Regions from separate parts of the Stenotrophomonas sp. S41 genome, predicted to be linked through region 1. Evidence: predicted binding sites of a transcription regulator. Region 1 holds the regulator's gene; the other holds the start of a gene.

Region 1 (7,433 bases):
ACACGCCAGGCGGCGGCAGCCTTCTCGATCTCGCCGGCCAGGCGCTGCAGGCGCTCGTCGGCACCCCGCAGCTGTTCCACTTCGGCATGCATGCGTTCGCGCTGCGCGCCCAGCTCGTCCATCGGCACGCGGTGCTTGCGGGCCAGGTCGTGCAGGCGGCCGAGGCGACGCTCGTTCTCCTCGAACTGCTCCGGGTCGGCATCGAGGTCGTCGTGCACGCGGTCCAGCAGCGACAGGGCTTCGTGCAGCTGGATCGAGGCGTTCTCGATCAGGCCGTCCACTTCGCCAAGGCGCGGGTCGTGTTCGATCAGGCGCGACAGTTCGTGGCGTACCTGCTGCAGCAGGTCCATGGCCGAGCTGCCGTCGTCGCCGTTGAGCTGGTTGCTGGCCGCCTGGCAGGCGCTCAGCAGGGCGCTGGCGTGGGCCTGGCGGCGGTGGCTGGCACCCAGCGCGACAATCGACTCGGGTTCCAGGTCCTCGCGGTCCAGCTCGCGCAGCTGGTGTTCAAGGAAGCCGATGCGGTCGGAAACGTCGCCCTGTTGCGACAGGGCCAGCGATTCATCGACCAGGGTCTGCCAGGCCGCAGCGGCGCGCCGCACCTGGCGGCGCTCGTCCTCGTTGCGGGCATAGGCATCGAGCAGGGCCAGCTGCGACGGGCGCGTCAGCAGGGCCTGCTGCTCGTGCTGGCCATGGATTTCCACCAGTCGCCCGGCCAGATCGGCCAGCTGCGCCAGGGTCACCGGGCGGCCGTTGATCCACGAGCGCGAGCCGCCATCGGCGCGGATCACCCGGCGCAGCTGGCACTGGTCCTCGTCGTCCAGCTCGTTGTCGGCCAGCCACTGGCGCGCGGCCTGCAGCTGGTCCAGGGCGAACTCGGCCGACAGTTCGGCACGGGCGGCGCCATGGCGGACCACGCCGCTGTCTGCGCGCAGGCCGGACAGGAAGCCGAGCGCGTCGACCATCAGCGACTTGCCGGCGCCGGTCTCGCCGGAAACGACGGTCATGCCCGGTCCGAACTCCAGCTCGGTAGCGCGGACGACGGCAAAATCCTTGATCGAAAGATGTCTGAGCATGGGTACAGGGGTGTCTGAGCCGCGCAACGCTAGCACGCGCGGCGGGGTGGTCCAATGACTTGCCAAGGCGACGCACCGCCATTATCTAGTGTCCGTGTCTCACAGGTTGATTCCATGCACGGTTCCGCTGACCAGCTTGCCCCGCGTGCGCGCCATCTGCTGCGCACGCTGATCGCGCGTTACATCCAGGACGGTGAGCCGGTGGGCTCGCAGACGCTGGCGCGCGTGGCGGGCCTGGAGGTCAGCCCGGCCACCATCCGCAACATCCTGGGCGACCTGGAGGACCTGGGCCTGCTGGCCTCGCCACATACCTCGGCCGGGCGCATCCCGACCGCGCATGGCTACCGGGTGTTCGTCGACAGCCTGCTGCAGATGCAGCCGCCGGGCGAGGGTGAACTGGCCCGCCTGCGCCACGAGCTGGCCGGTGGCGGCAGCACCCAGGCACTGCTGGGCAGCGCCTCGGAGCTGCTGTCGGCGATGAGCCACTTCGTCGGCGTGGTCAGCGCACCGCGGCGCGAGCAGTTCGCCTTCCGCCAGATCGATTTCGTGGCGCTGGATGGCCGCCGGGTGCTGGCGATCCTGGTGTTTGCCGACAACGAGGTGCAGAACCGGGTCATCGAGACGCGCCAGGGCTTCGAGCCGGGCCAGCTGGAACAGGTGGCCAACTACCTCAACGCCCATTTCGCCGGCCTGCCGCTGGCCGAGATCCGTACCCGCCTGCTGCTGGAGCTGCGCGACGCCCGCTCCGAGCTGGAGCAGCTGCTGGCGCACAGCATCGAGCTGGCCGAGCAGGCCCTGCAGCCGCCGGCCGACGACATGCTGGTGGCCGGCCAGACCCGGTTGATGGGGGTGCAGGACCTGTCCGACCTGGAGCGCCTGCGTGAGCTGTTCGAGCTGTTCTCCAGCAAGCGCGAGATCCTGCAGCTGCTGGAGCGCACCATCCAGGCCCCGGGCGTGCGCATCTTCATCGGCGAAGAGACCGGGATGATGCCGCTGCAGGGGGTCTCGCTGGTCACCGCGCCCTATACCGCCAACGGCCAGGTGCTGGGCGTGCTGGGGGTGATCGGGCCCAAGCGGATGGCCTACGACCGGGTGATTCCGCTGGTCCAGGCCACCGCGGACGTGCTCGGGGCGGCCTTTTCGCCGCCGGGACGCGGTCCGGGGCCGGCAGACGCTTGAAACGCAGCATCCCGCCCACACTAGGGTGGGTGGAGGCGGAGAGTGACCGCCAGGGACCCAGACATGAACCAAGAACATCCAGATATCGAATCCCAGCAGAGCGCCGCCGATGCGGCCGCTGCCGCAGGCACCCATGACGAACTGGAGCGCCTGCGCGCCGAGGTCGAGCAGGTCAAGGCCGATGCGCTGCGTGAGCGCGCCGACCTGGAGAACCAGCGCAAGCGCGTAGCCCGCGACATCGAGCAGGCCCGCAAGTTCGCCAACGAGAAGCTGCTGGGCGAGCTGCTGCCGGTGTTTGACAGCCTGGATGCCGGCCTGAAGGCCGCCGGCGACGATGCCAACCCGCTGCGCGAGGGGCTGGAAATGACCTACAAGCAGCTGCTGAAGGTCGCCGCCGACAACGGCCTGGTCCTGCTGGACCCGACCGGCCAGGCGTTCAACCCGGAACACCACCAGGCCATCAGCCAGGTGCCGGCCCCCGGCGCCGCCCCCGGCAGCGTGGTAACCGTGTTCCAGAAGGGCTACCTGCTCAACGAGCGCCTGCTGCGGCCGGCGCTGGTGGTCGTGGCCGCCGATTGACGCGCCGGGCCGGCAACGGCCCATCGCCGTCAGGTAGCGCCGGGCCAGGCCCGGCGTTCCTTGAACGGTTGAACACAGCGTTCGGGTGACGGCTTGAATGTTCCACGAGCCTCCCCCACATCCCATTCATCCACCGGCCGACCGGCCGGACTGACACCAACAAGCATTCTTCAGGAGTCTCCCCCATGGGCAAGATCATTGGTATCGACCTCGGCACCACCAACTCGTGCGTGGCGATCATGGACGGCGGCAAGGCCCGCGTCATCGAGAATTCGGAGGGCGATCGCACCACCCCGTCGATCGTCGCCTACACCAAGGACGGCGAAGTCCTGGTCGGCGCCTCGGCCAAGCGCCAGGCCGTCACCAACCCCAAGAACACCTTCTACGCGGTGAAGCGCTTGATCGGCCGCAAGTTCACCGACGCCGAAGTGCAGAAGGACATCGGCCACGTCCCGTACAGCATCCTGGCCCATGACAATGGCGACGCCTGGGTGTCGACCAGCGATGCCAAGAAGATGGCGCCGCAGGAAATCTCGGCCAAGGTGCTGGAGAAGATGAAGAAGACCGCCGAGGACTTCCTCGGTGAGAAGGTCACCGAAGCGGTCATCACCGTGCCGGCCTACTTCAACGACAGCCAGCGCCAGGCGACCAAGGACGCCGGCCGCATCGCCGGCCTGGACGTCAAGCGCATCATCAACGAGCCGACCGCGGCCGCACTGGCCTATGGCCTGGACAAGGGCGACAACAAGGATCGCAAGATCGTGGTGTACGACCTGGGCGGCGGCACCTTCGACGTCTCGGTGATCGAGATCGCCAACGTCGACGGTGAGAAGCAGTTCGAAGTGCTGGCCACCAACGGCGACACCTTCCTGGGCGGCGAAGATTTCGACAACCGCGTCATCGAGTACCTGGTTGAAGAGTTCAACAAGGACCAGGGCATCGACCTGCGCAAGGATCCGCTGGCCCTGCAGCGCCTGAAGGACGCCGCCGAGCGCGCCAAGATCGAGCTGTCCAGCGCCCAGCAGACTGAAGTGAACCTGCCGTACGTCACCGCTGACGCGTCGGGTCCGAAGCACCTGAACATCAAGCTGACCCGCGCCAAGCTGGAATCGCTGGTCGACGAGCTGATCAGGAAGTCGATCGAGCCGTGCCGCGTCGCCCTGAACGATGCCGGCCTGCGTTCGAGCGACATCAGCGAAGTGATCCTGGTCGGTGGCCAGACCCGCATGCCGAAGGTGCAGCAGGCGGTGACCGAGTTCTTCGGCAAGGAACCGCGCAAGGACGTCAACCCGGACGAAGCCGTGGCACTGGGTGCGGCGATCCAGGGCGGCGTGCTGGGCGGCGACGTCAAGGACGTGCTGCTGCTGGACGTGACCCCGCTGTCGCTGGGCATCGAGACCATGGGTGGCGTGTTCACCAAGATCATCGAGAAGAACACCACCATCCCGACCAAGGCCTCGCAGGTGTTCTCCACCGCCGAGGACAACCAGTCGGCCGTGACCGTGCACGTGCTGCAGGGTGAGCGCGAACAGGCCCGCTTCAACAAGTCGCTGGCCAAGTTCGACCTGTCCGGCATCGAGCCGGCGCCGCGCGGCCTGCCGCAGGTGGAAGTGTCCTTCGACATCGACGCCAACGGCATCCTGCACGTGTCGGCCAAGGACAAGAAGACCAACAAGGAACAGAAGGTCGAGATCAAGGCCGGTTCGGGTCTGTCCGAGGAAGAGATCGCACGCATGGTCGCCGACGCGGAAGCCAACCGCGAAGAAGACAAGAAGTTCCAGGAACTGGTGCAGGCCCGTAACCAGGCGGATGCCCTGATCCACGGCACCCGCAGCGCCATCACCGAGCACGGCAGCAAGGTCGGCGGCGATGTCATCGGCAAGGTCGAGGCGGCTCTGGCCGACCTGGAAACCGCGATGAAGGGCGACGACAAGGCACAGATCGAAGCCAAGTCGAAGGTGCTGGAAGAAGCCGGCCAGGCGCTGTTCGCCGCCGCTTCGGCCGACCAGGGCGGTGCCCCGGGTGCCGACGCCGGCAACGCAGGCAAGGCGCAGGATGACGTGGTGGACGCCGAGTTCACCGAAGTCAAGGACGACAAGAAGTCCTGATCCGGACCGACACGGGACGCTGGCCGCCAGCGTCCCGTTGTCGTACCAGGGTCCTGACCGCCCACCGGCGTGTCGGGGCGCCCGACGCAAGAGCGGACCTGGTTCCGCTCTTCCGCTTTGACGAATCCCGACTTTCCGGAATGCGATCCACGATATGAGCAAGCGCGATTACTACGAAGTGCTGGGCGTTGCCCGCACCGCCACCGACGAAGAGCTGAAGAAGGCCTACCGTCGCTGCGCGATGAAGTTCCACCCGGACCGCAACCCGGGTGATGCGGCGGCCGAAGCCTCCTTCAAGGAGTGCAAGGAAGCCTACGAAACGCTGTCCGACGGCAACAAGCGCCGCATGTACGATGCCCACGGCCACGCCGCGTTCGAGCACGGCATGGGTGGCGGTGGCGGTCCGGGCGGCCCGGACATGAACGATATCTTCGGCGATATCTTCGGCAACATCTTTGGTGGCGGCGGTGGCGGTCAGCGCCAGGCCCGTCGCGGTGCCGACATCGGCTACGTGATGGAACTGGATCTGGAAGAGGCCGTGCGCGGCGTCGAGCGCCGGATCGAGATCCCGACCCTGGCCGAGTGCGGCGACTGCGATGGCAGTGGCTCCGAAGACGGCAAGGTCGAGACCTGCAACGTCTGCCATGGCCGCGGCCAGGTGCGCATCCAGCGCGGCATCTTCGCCATGCAGCAGGCCTGCCACAACTGCAACGGCCGTGGCCAGATCATCGCCAAGCCGTGCAAGACCTGCCATGGCAACGGCCGCATCGAGGAAGACAAGGTGCTGTCGGTGAAGGTGCCGGCCGGCGTCGATACCGGCGACCGCATCCGCCTGCAGGGCGAAGGCGAGGCCGGCCCCGCCGGTACGCCGCCGGGCGACCTGTACGTGGAAGTGCGCGTGCGCGAGCACCACATCTTCCAGCGCGATGGCGATGACCTGCACTGCGAAGTGCCGATCCGCATCTCGCAGGCCGCGCTGGGCGACACCGTGCGCGTGGCCACCCTCGGCGGCGAAGCGGAAATCCGCATCCCGGCCGAGACCCAGACCGGCAAACTGTTCCGCCTGCGCGGCAAGGGCGTGCGTTCGGTGCGCAGCCGCAGCGAAGGCGACCTCTACTGCCGCGTGGTGGTGGAAACCCCGGTGAACCTGACCAACGACCAGCGCAAGCTGCTGGAGCAGTTCGAAGCCACCTTCGTCGGCGAGGAAGCGCGCAAGCATTCGCCGAAGTCGGCCACCTTCATGGATGGCGTGAAGGGCTTCTGGGACCGGATGACGTCCTGAGTTTCCAGGTACGTGTTGAACGACGACGCCGGGCTCTGCCCGGCGTTTTCGTTTGCGGGCGGCTACCTGATTTCCCAGTCGGCCGTGCCGTGGATGCGGCGGCCCTGGAACAGCAACGTCCCGCGATCACCTATGACGTCCAGCTCGAACCAGGGCTGGCCATCGCGCTTGCGTGGGCGGACATAGAGCCGTTTTTCGCGTCGATTCATTTCGACGTAGTACGGATTGCGCTCCGGCGCACCATCCGCCTTTCCGGTCCAGACGACATGGATGTAGCCGTCATCGCTTCGACCCTGGATCTCAAGCAAGAAGTGGAATCCGTCCGTCTGTTCGTCGGAGTAGAAGCTGAAATGCGTGCCGCTCGCCTGCGCGGGCGGGCTGATGGCGGCCAGCGCCAGTAGTACAGCAACAGCGAATCCTGACGCGACGATCCATGTCCTCTTCATGCTGGTCTCCTTTCCATGGGGTGGTTATCGAAGCACGCACGTGCTGGCAAACATCCTACCCGGACGCGGCAATGGAGCCACGCCGTGCGTGGATGTCGTTCAACGCCTCACCGGAAAAATGCCGCCGGGGTCTGCCCCAGCTGCCGCTTGAACATGCTGGTGAACGCACTGGGGCTGTCATAGCCCATCGCCAGCGCCACATCGATCACCTTTTCGCCCACGGCCAAGCGTTCCATCGCCGCCAGCAGCCGTGCCTGCTGCCGCCACTGGCCGAAGGTCATGCCCAGTTCGCTGGCGAAGTGGCGCTGGATGGTTTTCACGTCCACCGCCAGGGCTTCGGCCCAGTCCTGCAGCGTGGCCTCGTCGCCGGGATGCTTCTGGATGTGCTGGCAGATGCGCTGCAGGCGCGGATCGGCCGGCGTCGGCAGGTGCAGCGGCAGCACGTCCATGCGGTGCAGTTCATCCAGCAGCAGGCGCACCACGCGGCCATCGCGGCTGTCGTCCTCGTGCTCGCCCTCGATGAGGGTCGCTGCATGCAGCAGCTCGCGCAGCAGCGGCGCCACCTGCACTGCGAAGGCCTCGGTGGCCAGCTGCGGGGCGAATGCCGGGTCGATGTAGAGGCTGCGCATGTGCACATCGGCGATGCAGTCCACCGCATGGGCCATGCCGGCCGGCATCCAGATGGCGCGGGTGGACGGCACCACCCAGCGGCCGACTTCCGAACGCACGACCATCAGCCCGGACATGGCATAGACCAACTGATGGC
Region 2 (7,433 bases), on a different contig from region 1:
TTGTTACGGCAATTGCCAACCCCCTTATGGAGAAGTTGGGCCGGTCGAGCAGGCTTGACAACCTTCTAAGCGGAACCGAGGAACGGGGCTTGCCGCGAAGTCTCGATTACAGCGAAGTGTAACGACTGACGCCTCGCGATTCATCGCAAGCAAAGTTTAATTGCAGGAAGCCTGGCGCAGACTCCCGGCTTTTTCATTTCAACGCGTGTGCAATATTTCGCCGTGCGTTACGAATGCCGCGGTCGCACTCGACGTTCTTCGCAGGCATCTACACTAAATGGATTGCCACCGAAAAAGGGCGACCGGCTCTGGAAGCCCGTGCAACAGAAGAGACGTTTGCCAGCCGGCGCCGCATGTTGCGGCGGCGGCTGGCATATCGTCCGCGTTCCATGGCGCGCGGTGCGTGGGGACTCAAGGGTCCACCGGTCTACTGGGGAGCCGCCGGGCATGGCCCGGCGCTACCTGGGTGCGTGGGAGGTTTCATCCACGCATGGCGTGGATCTATTGCGGTGCGTGGGTCGCCAGATCGTGCAGGTGCTGCGGCATGGCGTCCACGGCACCTACCGTGTTGGTGGTGGTGAAGTACTCATGCCAGCCTGTGGCGCTGATGCCGGCGACCAGTGCATCGGCGTCGGCGCGGCTGGCGCACTGCCAGACGGCGTAGAACTGTTCGGCGCTGCCATGCGGTACATCACGCGCGATGCGGCCCATGGCCAGCGGCGTGATGCGCGCCGCGTCGAACTGCTGCATGCCGGCGCCGATACGGGCGAAGAAGGCGTTGGGCTGTTCGGGCGGGAGTGCTGCCCAGGCGGTAGTGGCGGTGTAGTGCTCGATGAGGATGTGGGGCATTGGGGCCTTCCTTGGGGTGGTGGTTTGCCGGGTAGAGTCGAGCTTGCTCGACTGCCCTTCGCGCGCGATCTACGGCAGTCGAGCAAGCTCGACTCTACGGCGTGCTGAGGGAGCGTTGGGCGCGCTTGCGGATGTACGCGTTTGCTGCGCTGCTGTGTTCGCGTTGCCAGCGCGCGCAGAGGTCGCGCACCCACTCCGGTTGCGTCTTGCTGGCATCGTTGAGCCAGTTGCCCACCGAGTCCTGCACGTAGCGCTCGGGGTCGTTGGCCTGTGCTTCCAGCAGCCGAAGTGCGTGCTGCGGTTGTTCCTTGAATAGTGAAATGTGTGTGGCCCAGACGCCGCGTGGACGCAGTGCTTCACAGGCGAAGCGGTGCAGGTAGGGCGAGGCTTCATCCACCCACGGCAGCAGCAGCGTCAGCGCCTGCAGCGGCGCGGCTACGAGGTCGCCTCGTACCGCCAGCCAGGCCCATTCGCGCACGCCGAAGTGTTGGTCGTCAGCCAGTGGCTGTATCGCCTGCAGCTTTTCGCTGAGCCCCAACGTGGCATCACTGCCGATGAGGTAACAGGCCCAACCGCGCACGGTGTCGGAGGGATGCGACTGCCAGTGGGTGACATCGCCCTGCCCCGCTTCGCGCAGCAGTGTTGCCGCCAGGGCCATGCGCTGGGTGATGCCCTTGTTGGCGGCATCGCGCATGCGCTGCACGGCGGCGTCTGGCAGCGCCGCAGCCGTCTGCAGCAACGTTGCGAAGTCCACCGCAAGGCACTCGGCCAGATGCGTGCTGGCGACCAGACCGGTGTCGAGTTCGTGCTGCCGCGCCGCGCTGATGGCCTGACTCACGGCGTCGCGTCCCGACCGCTGTCGGTGTGCTGCCAGACTTTGGTCAGCAGATGTGAGAGCTGCGCCTGTTCACTGGCGTCCAGGGCGTTGAACAGTCCACCGATCCACTGCGTGTGCTGGTTGAACAGTTCCTCGGCCAGGCGTCTGCCGCGTGCTGTCAGCACGATCTGCAGGCGGCGACCGTCGTCGGCATCGTGCTTGCGCTGCAGCAGGCCCTCGCGCTGCAGGCCATCCAGCAGGCCACTGATGGTGGCGCGGGTGACGCCTGCGCGCTCGGCCAGTTCGTGCGGTGGCAGCGTGCCGCCGGCGCCATGCAGCAGGAACAGCACGATGAAGCGGCCTTCGCTGAGGCCATGCGGTGCGAGGCGTGTGGCGCAGTCGCGGTCGATGGCGGTAGACAGGGAAAGTAGCTGAAAACAGAGACGTAACTGCGCCAGGTTGGCGTGGCCGCGACGGCCGGCTTCGTCGATGAGGGCGGTGTGTTTTGCTTCCAGCATTTCGGCCACCGATGTGATTAGGCGGCTAATCATATTTTGAAGATAGGCGGATTCCAAGTGCTTCATCCACGCATGGCGTGGATCTACTGGCCGCCGGACCGAGGCGGCACGGGGTTTACGCGACCTTGGCGGGCGGCGCAGTATAAGAACCAGACACCCGTCTCTCTGGACCCCGCATGACCCCTTCACAAGCCGATGCCATTGCCAGCGCCGTGATGCAGCCCGACCACCGGCGTGACCAGATCGCCGCGCGCCAGCAGGAGGAGATGCTGCAGCTGCAGCGCCAGCGCAGGGCGGCCGCCATCGGCCTGGTCGGCATGGCCGCAGGCGGGTTGATTGCCTACCAGTTGGGGCTGCCCTGGGTGAAGGGCGTGCTGTATGGCGGTGTGCCCACCTTCTTCATCGCCAAGGTCTGGCTGGATCGGCGCGCGTTGCGCGGTTAATGCCGCACGGTTTATCCACGCATGGCGTGGATCTACCCGAGGGCATCGCGATCCAGACCCACAAAAAAACCCCGCCTTCCGGCGGGGTTTTTCATTACGTCGGGAACGCGTGGACTTAGAAGTCCATGCCGCCCATGCCACCCATGCCGCCCATGCCACCCGCGCCGCCCATGGCCGGCTCGTCCTTCTTCGGAGCTTCGGCAACCATGGCTTCGGTGGTGATCATCAGGCCAGCGATCGAGGCAGCGTTCTGCAGCGCCGAACGGGTCACCTTGGTCGGGTCCAGGATGCCGAACTGCAGCATGTCGCCGAACTCGCCGGTAGCGGCGTTGTAGCCGAAGCTGCCAGTGCCTTCCTTGACCTTGTTGATGATGACCGACGGTTCTTCACCGGCGTTGGCCACGATTTCGCGCAGCGGGGCTTCCATCGCACGCAGGGCGATCTGGATGCCGTGGTTCTGGTCTTCGTTGGCGCCCTTCAGGCCAGCCAGCGAGGTGACCGCACGGACCAGGGCAACGCCGCCGCCCGGGACCACGCCTTCTTCAACGGCTGCACGGGTAGCGTGCAGGGCGTCGTCGACGCGATCCTTCTTTTCCTTCATTTCGATTTCGGTCGAAGCGCCGACCTTGATCACGGCAACGCCGCCGGCCAGCTTGGCCACGCGTTCCTGCAGCTTCTCGCGGTCGTAATCCGAGGAGGTGTCCTGGATCTGGGTCTTGATCTGGCCGACGCGTGCGTCGACGGCAGCCTTGTCACCCACGCCATCGATGATGGTGGTGTTTTCCTTGGAAACCTGCACCTTCTTGGCGCGGCCGAGGTCCTTGATGGTGGCCTTTTCCAGCGACAGGCCAACTTCTTCGGAGATCACGGTGCCGCCGGTCAGCACGGCCATGTCTTCCAGCATTGCCTTGCGACGGTCGCCGAAGCCCGGAGCCTTGACGGCCACGACCTTGACGATGCCACGGATGGTGTTGACGACCAGGGTCGCCAGCGCTTCGCCTTCGACTTCTTCGGCAACGATCAGCAGCGGCTTGCCGGCCTTGGCGACGCCTTCCAGCACCGGCAGCAGGTCACGGACGTTGGAGATCTTCTTGTCGTGCAGCAGGATGAACGGGTCATCCAGGTCAGCGGTCTGCGACTGCTGGTTGTTGATGAAGTACGGGGACAGGTAGCCGCGGTCGAACTGCATGCCCTTGACCACGTCCAGCTCGTTGTCCAGGCCCGAGCCTTCTTCAACGGTGATCACGCCTTCCTTGCCGACTTCCTTCATCGCGTCAGCGATGATCTGGCCGATCGACTCGTCCGAGTTGGCCGAGATGGTACCGACCTGGGCAATCGCCTTGTCGTCGGCGGTCGGCTTGGAGATGTTCTTCAGCTCGGCAACGGCGGCCACGACGGCCTTGTCGATACCACGCTTCAGGTCCATCGGGTTCATGCCGGCGGCCACAGCCTTGGCGCCTTCGCGGATCAGGGCCTGGGCCAGCACGGTGGCGGTGGTGGTGCCGTCGCCAGCGTCGTCGTTGGTGCGGGAAGCAACTTCCTTCACCATCTGCGCGCCCATGTTCTCGAACTTGTCAGCCAGTTCGATTTCCTTGGCGACGGAGACGCCGTCCTTGGTGATGGTCGGAGCGCCGAAGCTCTTTTCCAGCACGACGTTGCGGCCCTTCGGGCCCAGGGTGGCCTTGACGGCATTGGCGAGAACGTTGACGCCGCGCACCATGCGCGAACGGGCGTCTTCACCGAAACGAATATCCTTGGCAGCCATTGCGATTACCTCGATGTTTGCGCCGGGCCGGGCCCGGCGACGAAAAGGGATGTCTTACAGGAAAGCAGGTCGCGCCGAGGCTCAGCCGATGATGGCGAGCACGTCGTCTTCGCGCAGGACCTTGTACTCGACGCCTTCGCTCTTGTACGAGCTGCCGGCGTACTGGCCGTAGATGACCTTGTCGCCGACCTTCAGCGACGGAGCGCGCACGGTGCCGTTGTCCAGGGCCTTGCCCGGGCCGACGGCGACGACTTCACCCTTGGTCGACTTTTCCTTGGCCGAATCCGGAATGACGATGCCACCGGCGGAGATTTCGTCGGCTTCGATCGGCTTGACCACAACGCGGTCGTGCAGCGGCTTGATGCTCATGTGAGACCTCTTAAGTTATTGATTGGTCTAAAAAAGTCTGGCGATGTTAGCACTCACCCCAGGTGACTGCCAGCATTGCGCGTGAAAAAGCCCGACAGGTCGGGAGCAGGACAGAGATGGAGCTGCCCCCGGGCCTTTCAAGCCCCGCCACGGAAAATTTTTCCACGGTGCGCTGCGGCGGGGGACAGACGGTCGGGCCGACAGGTTCCCGTATTTTTGGTGACCCACGTCGCAGTGTCAGATATCTGACGTTCAGTTACGGCAAAGTGTCACGCGTTCGGCCTTAGGCTCGCCCGGCGTTCCCAATCACAAGGAGTAGTCGATGCGATTGCTGTCCCCGCTCGCCGCCGCCTGCCTGCTGGCGCTGGTCGCCGCGCCGGCCCAGGCCGAGGTCTTCATCAACGAACTGCACTACGACGACAGCACCCCGGCCGGTGACGTCGGCGAAGCCATCGAAGTGGTCGCCACCGCCGGCGAGGACCTGTCCGGCTACCGCCTGTACCTGTACAACGGCGCCAACGCCTCGGCCGCCGTGGTCTATGACAACAAGCCGGTGCCGGCTGGCAGCGCCGCCGGCTGCGGCAGCGCGACGATCGCCGTGGTCACCTACCCGACCAACGGCCTGCAGAACGGCCCCAACGACGGCATCGCCCTGGTCGACGCCAGCGGCAAGGTGGTCCAGTTCCTCAGCTACGAGGGCGCCATCACCGCCTCCGGTGGCCCCGCCGCCGGCATGACCAGCCAGAACATTCCGGTTGCCGAAACCAACAGCACCGCCCCGGGCACCTCGCTGCAGCTGACCGGCAGCGGCAGCCAGTACGCCCACTTCACCTGGGCCGAGTCGGCCGGTGAGACCTTCGGCCGCTGCAACAACAACCAGACCTTCAACGGCGGTGGCGGCACCCCGGGCGGCCCGAACACCCCGCCGTCGGTGACCACCACCACCCCGGCGCAGGGCAGCAGCACCTTCCCGGCCGCGGCCGATCTGGAAGTGGTGTTCAGCGAGACGGTGAACCTGGCCAGCGGCGCCTTCGCCCTCAGCTGCGGCACCTCCGGCAGCGTGCCGCTGACCTGGCCGGCCAGCGGCAAGACCGTGAAGCTGTCGACCAACACCGCCCTGGTGGCCGGTGAGGCCTGCCGCTTCGACATCCGCGCCTCGCGCATCACCGACAGCCAGGGCGCACGCCCGGCCGCCGACAGCCGCATCGCCTTCACCGTGGCCAGCACCACCGGCAACCCGGACCCGGGCAATCCGGACCCCGGCAATCCCGGCAACCCGGGCACCCCGGCGGGCTACTACTCCAAGGTGAACACCTCCAGCCCGAGCCAGCTGCGCTGCTCGCTGCACGAGACCATCAAGGGCCACACCGCTTACCCGTACAGCGGCTCGGGCACCAGCACCTGGACCATCCTGGAAATCGCCGACGAAGATCCGAACAACAGCGGCAAGATCCTCGACGCCTACCGCAACCACAGCTACACCAAGGTGAGCAGCCGTGCGGGCACGGGCAGCGGCCTGACCTACAACCGCGAGCACACCTGGCCGAACTCGCTGGGCTTTGCCAGCACCACCGGCGACAAGGGCCTGCCGTACGCCCCGTACACCGACACCCACATGCTGTACCTGACCGATGCGCAGTGGAATGCCGACCGCGGCAACAAGCCGTTCGGCAAGTGCGATGCCAACTGCGGCGAGCGCGCCACCGAGGCCAACAACGGCCAGGGCGGCGGCAGCGGCGGCTACCCGGGCAATTCCAACTGGGTGCGTACCCCCGACGGCAACACCGGCACCTTCGAGGTGTGGGGCAAGCGCAAGGGCGACATGGCGCGTGCGGTGATGTACATGGCCATCCGTTATGAGGGCGGCAAGGATGCGGCCACCGGCCAGTCCGAACCGGACCTGGAACTGACCGACGACCGCAGCAAGATCGTCAAGACCAGCAGCTCGCCGGCCTACATGGGCCTGCTGTCGACCCTGATCGACTGGCACCTGTCCGATCCGCCGGATGATGCCGAGCGTGCGCGAAATGACGTGATCTACTCGTTCCAGGGCAACCGCAACCCGTTCATCGACCACCCGGAATGGGCCACCCCGGGCCTGTTCACCTCCGCCAAGCCGGCCACCTGCCAGCTGGCCAACTGACCGCGCAACGCAGCGGTCCACGCCGCCGCCGGGTCCTGACCCGGCGGCGGCCCTATACTCGGCGGTCATGTCGACCGTCGATCCCGTCCTGCTGCTGTTGACCACCTGCCCGGACCGGGCCAGTGCCGAGCGCATCGCGCACGCGCTGGTCAGCGAGCGCCTGGCTGCGTGCGTCACCCGGTTGGAAGGAGCGCAGTCGACCTACCGCTGGCAGGGCGACGTCACCACCGACGCCGAACTGCAGTTGCTGGTGAAGACCACGGCGACTCGCGTCGATGACGCAATCGCCCGCATCGTCGAACTGCATCCGTATGAACTCCCGGAGTGCATCGCGGTCGAAACCCGGGCCGGCCTGCCGGCGTATCTGGACTGGATCCGGGCGCAGACCCGGGAGGACACCGATTGATGAAGTTGTTTGCTCGTGGCGCCGCGCTGTGCGCCCTGCTGTGGCTGGCCCTGCCGGCCTTCGCGCTGGATGAGAAGGACCTGCTGCCGGTCGACCAGGCGTTCGCGCTGACCGCCAGTGCGC

Evidence for each region. Region 1 encodes HrcA, which represses chaperone genes, less so after heat shock. Its sites were predicted from a motif close to TTNGCACTCNNNNNNNNNGAGTGCNAA; they were not measured.
Region 2: a site for HrcA is predicted at 4,808-4,834, ahead of IAE56_RS19225 (co-chaperone GroES). Genes of this name have one in related genera too.

The regions. Positions count from the first base shown of each region.
Region 1 covers NZ_JACVTV010000056.1:17,680-25,112, forward strand. Annotated here, with positions in the region: gene recN (DNA repair protein RecN) at 1-1,073, opposite strand, end outside; gene hrcA (heat-inducible transcriptional repressor HrcA) at 1,188-2,252, shown strand; gene grpE (nucleotide exchange factor GrpE) at 2,316-2,831, shown strand; gene dnaK (molecular chaperone DnaK) at 3,017-4,939, shown strand; gene dnaJ (molecular chaperone DnaJ) at 5,094-6,221, shown strand; gene IAE56_RS12925 (hypothetical protein) at 6,284-6,667, opposite strand; gene IAE56_RS12930 (helix-turn-helix transcriptional regulator) at 6,775-7,433, opposite strand, start outside.
Region 2 covers NZ_JACVTV010000137.1:2,845-10,277, reverse strand. Annotated here, with positions in the region: gene IAE56_RS19250 (DUF6616 family protein) at 502-849, opposite strand; gene IAE56_RS19245 (DNA alkylation repair protein) at 944-1,687, opposite strand; gene IAE56_RS19240 (MarR family transcriptional regulator) at 1,684-2,184, opposite strand; gene IAE56_RS19235 (hypothetical protein) at 2,361-2,627, shown strand; gene groL (chaperonin GroEL) at 2,743-4,392, opposite strand; gene IAE56_RS19225 (co-chaperone GroES) at 4,474-4,761, opposite strand; gene IAE56_RS19220 (endonuclease) at 5,084-6,904, shown strand; gene cutA (divalent-cation tolerance protein CutA) at 6,972-7,310, shown strand; gene IAE56_RS19210 (protein-disulfide reductase DsbD domain-containing protein) at 7,307-7,433, shown strand, end outside.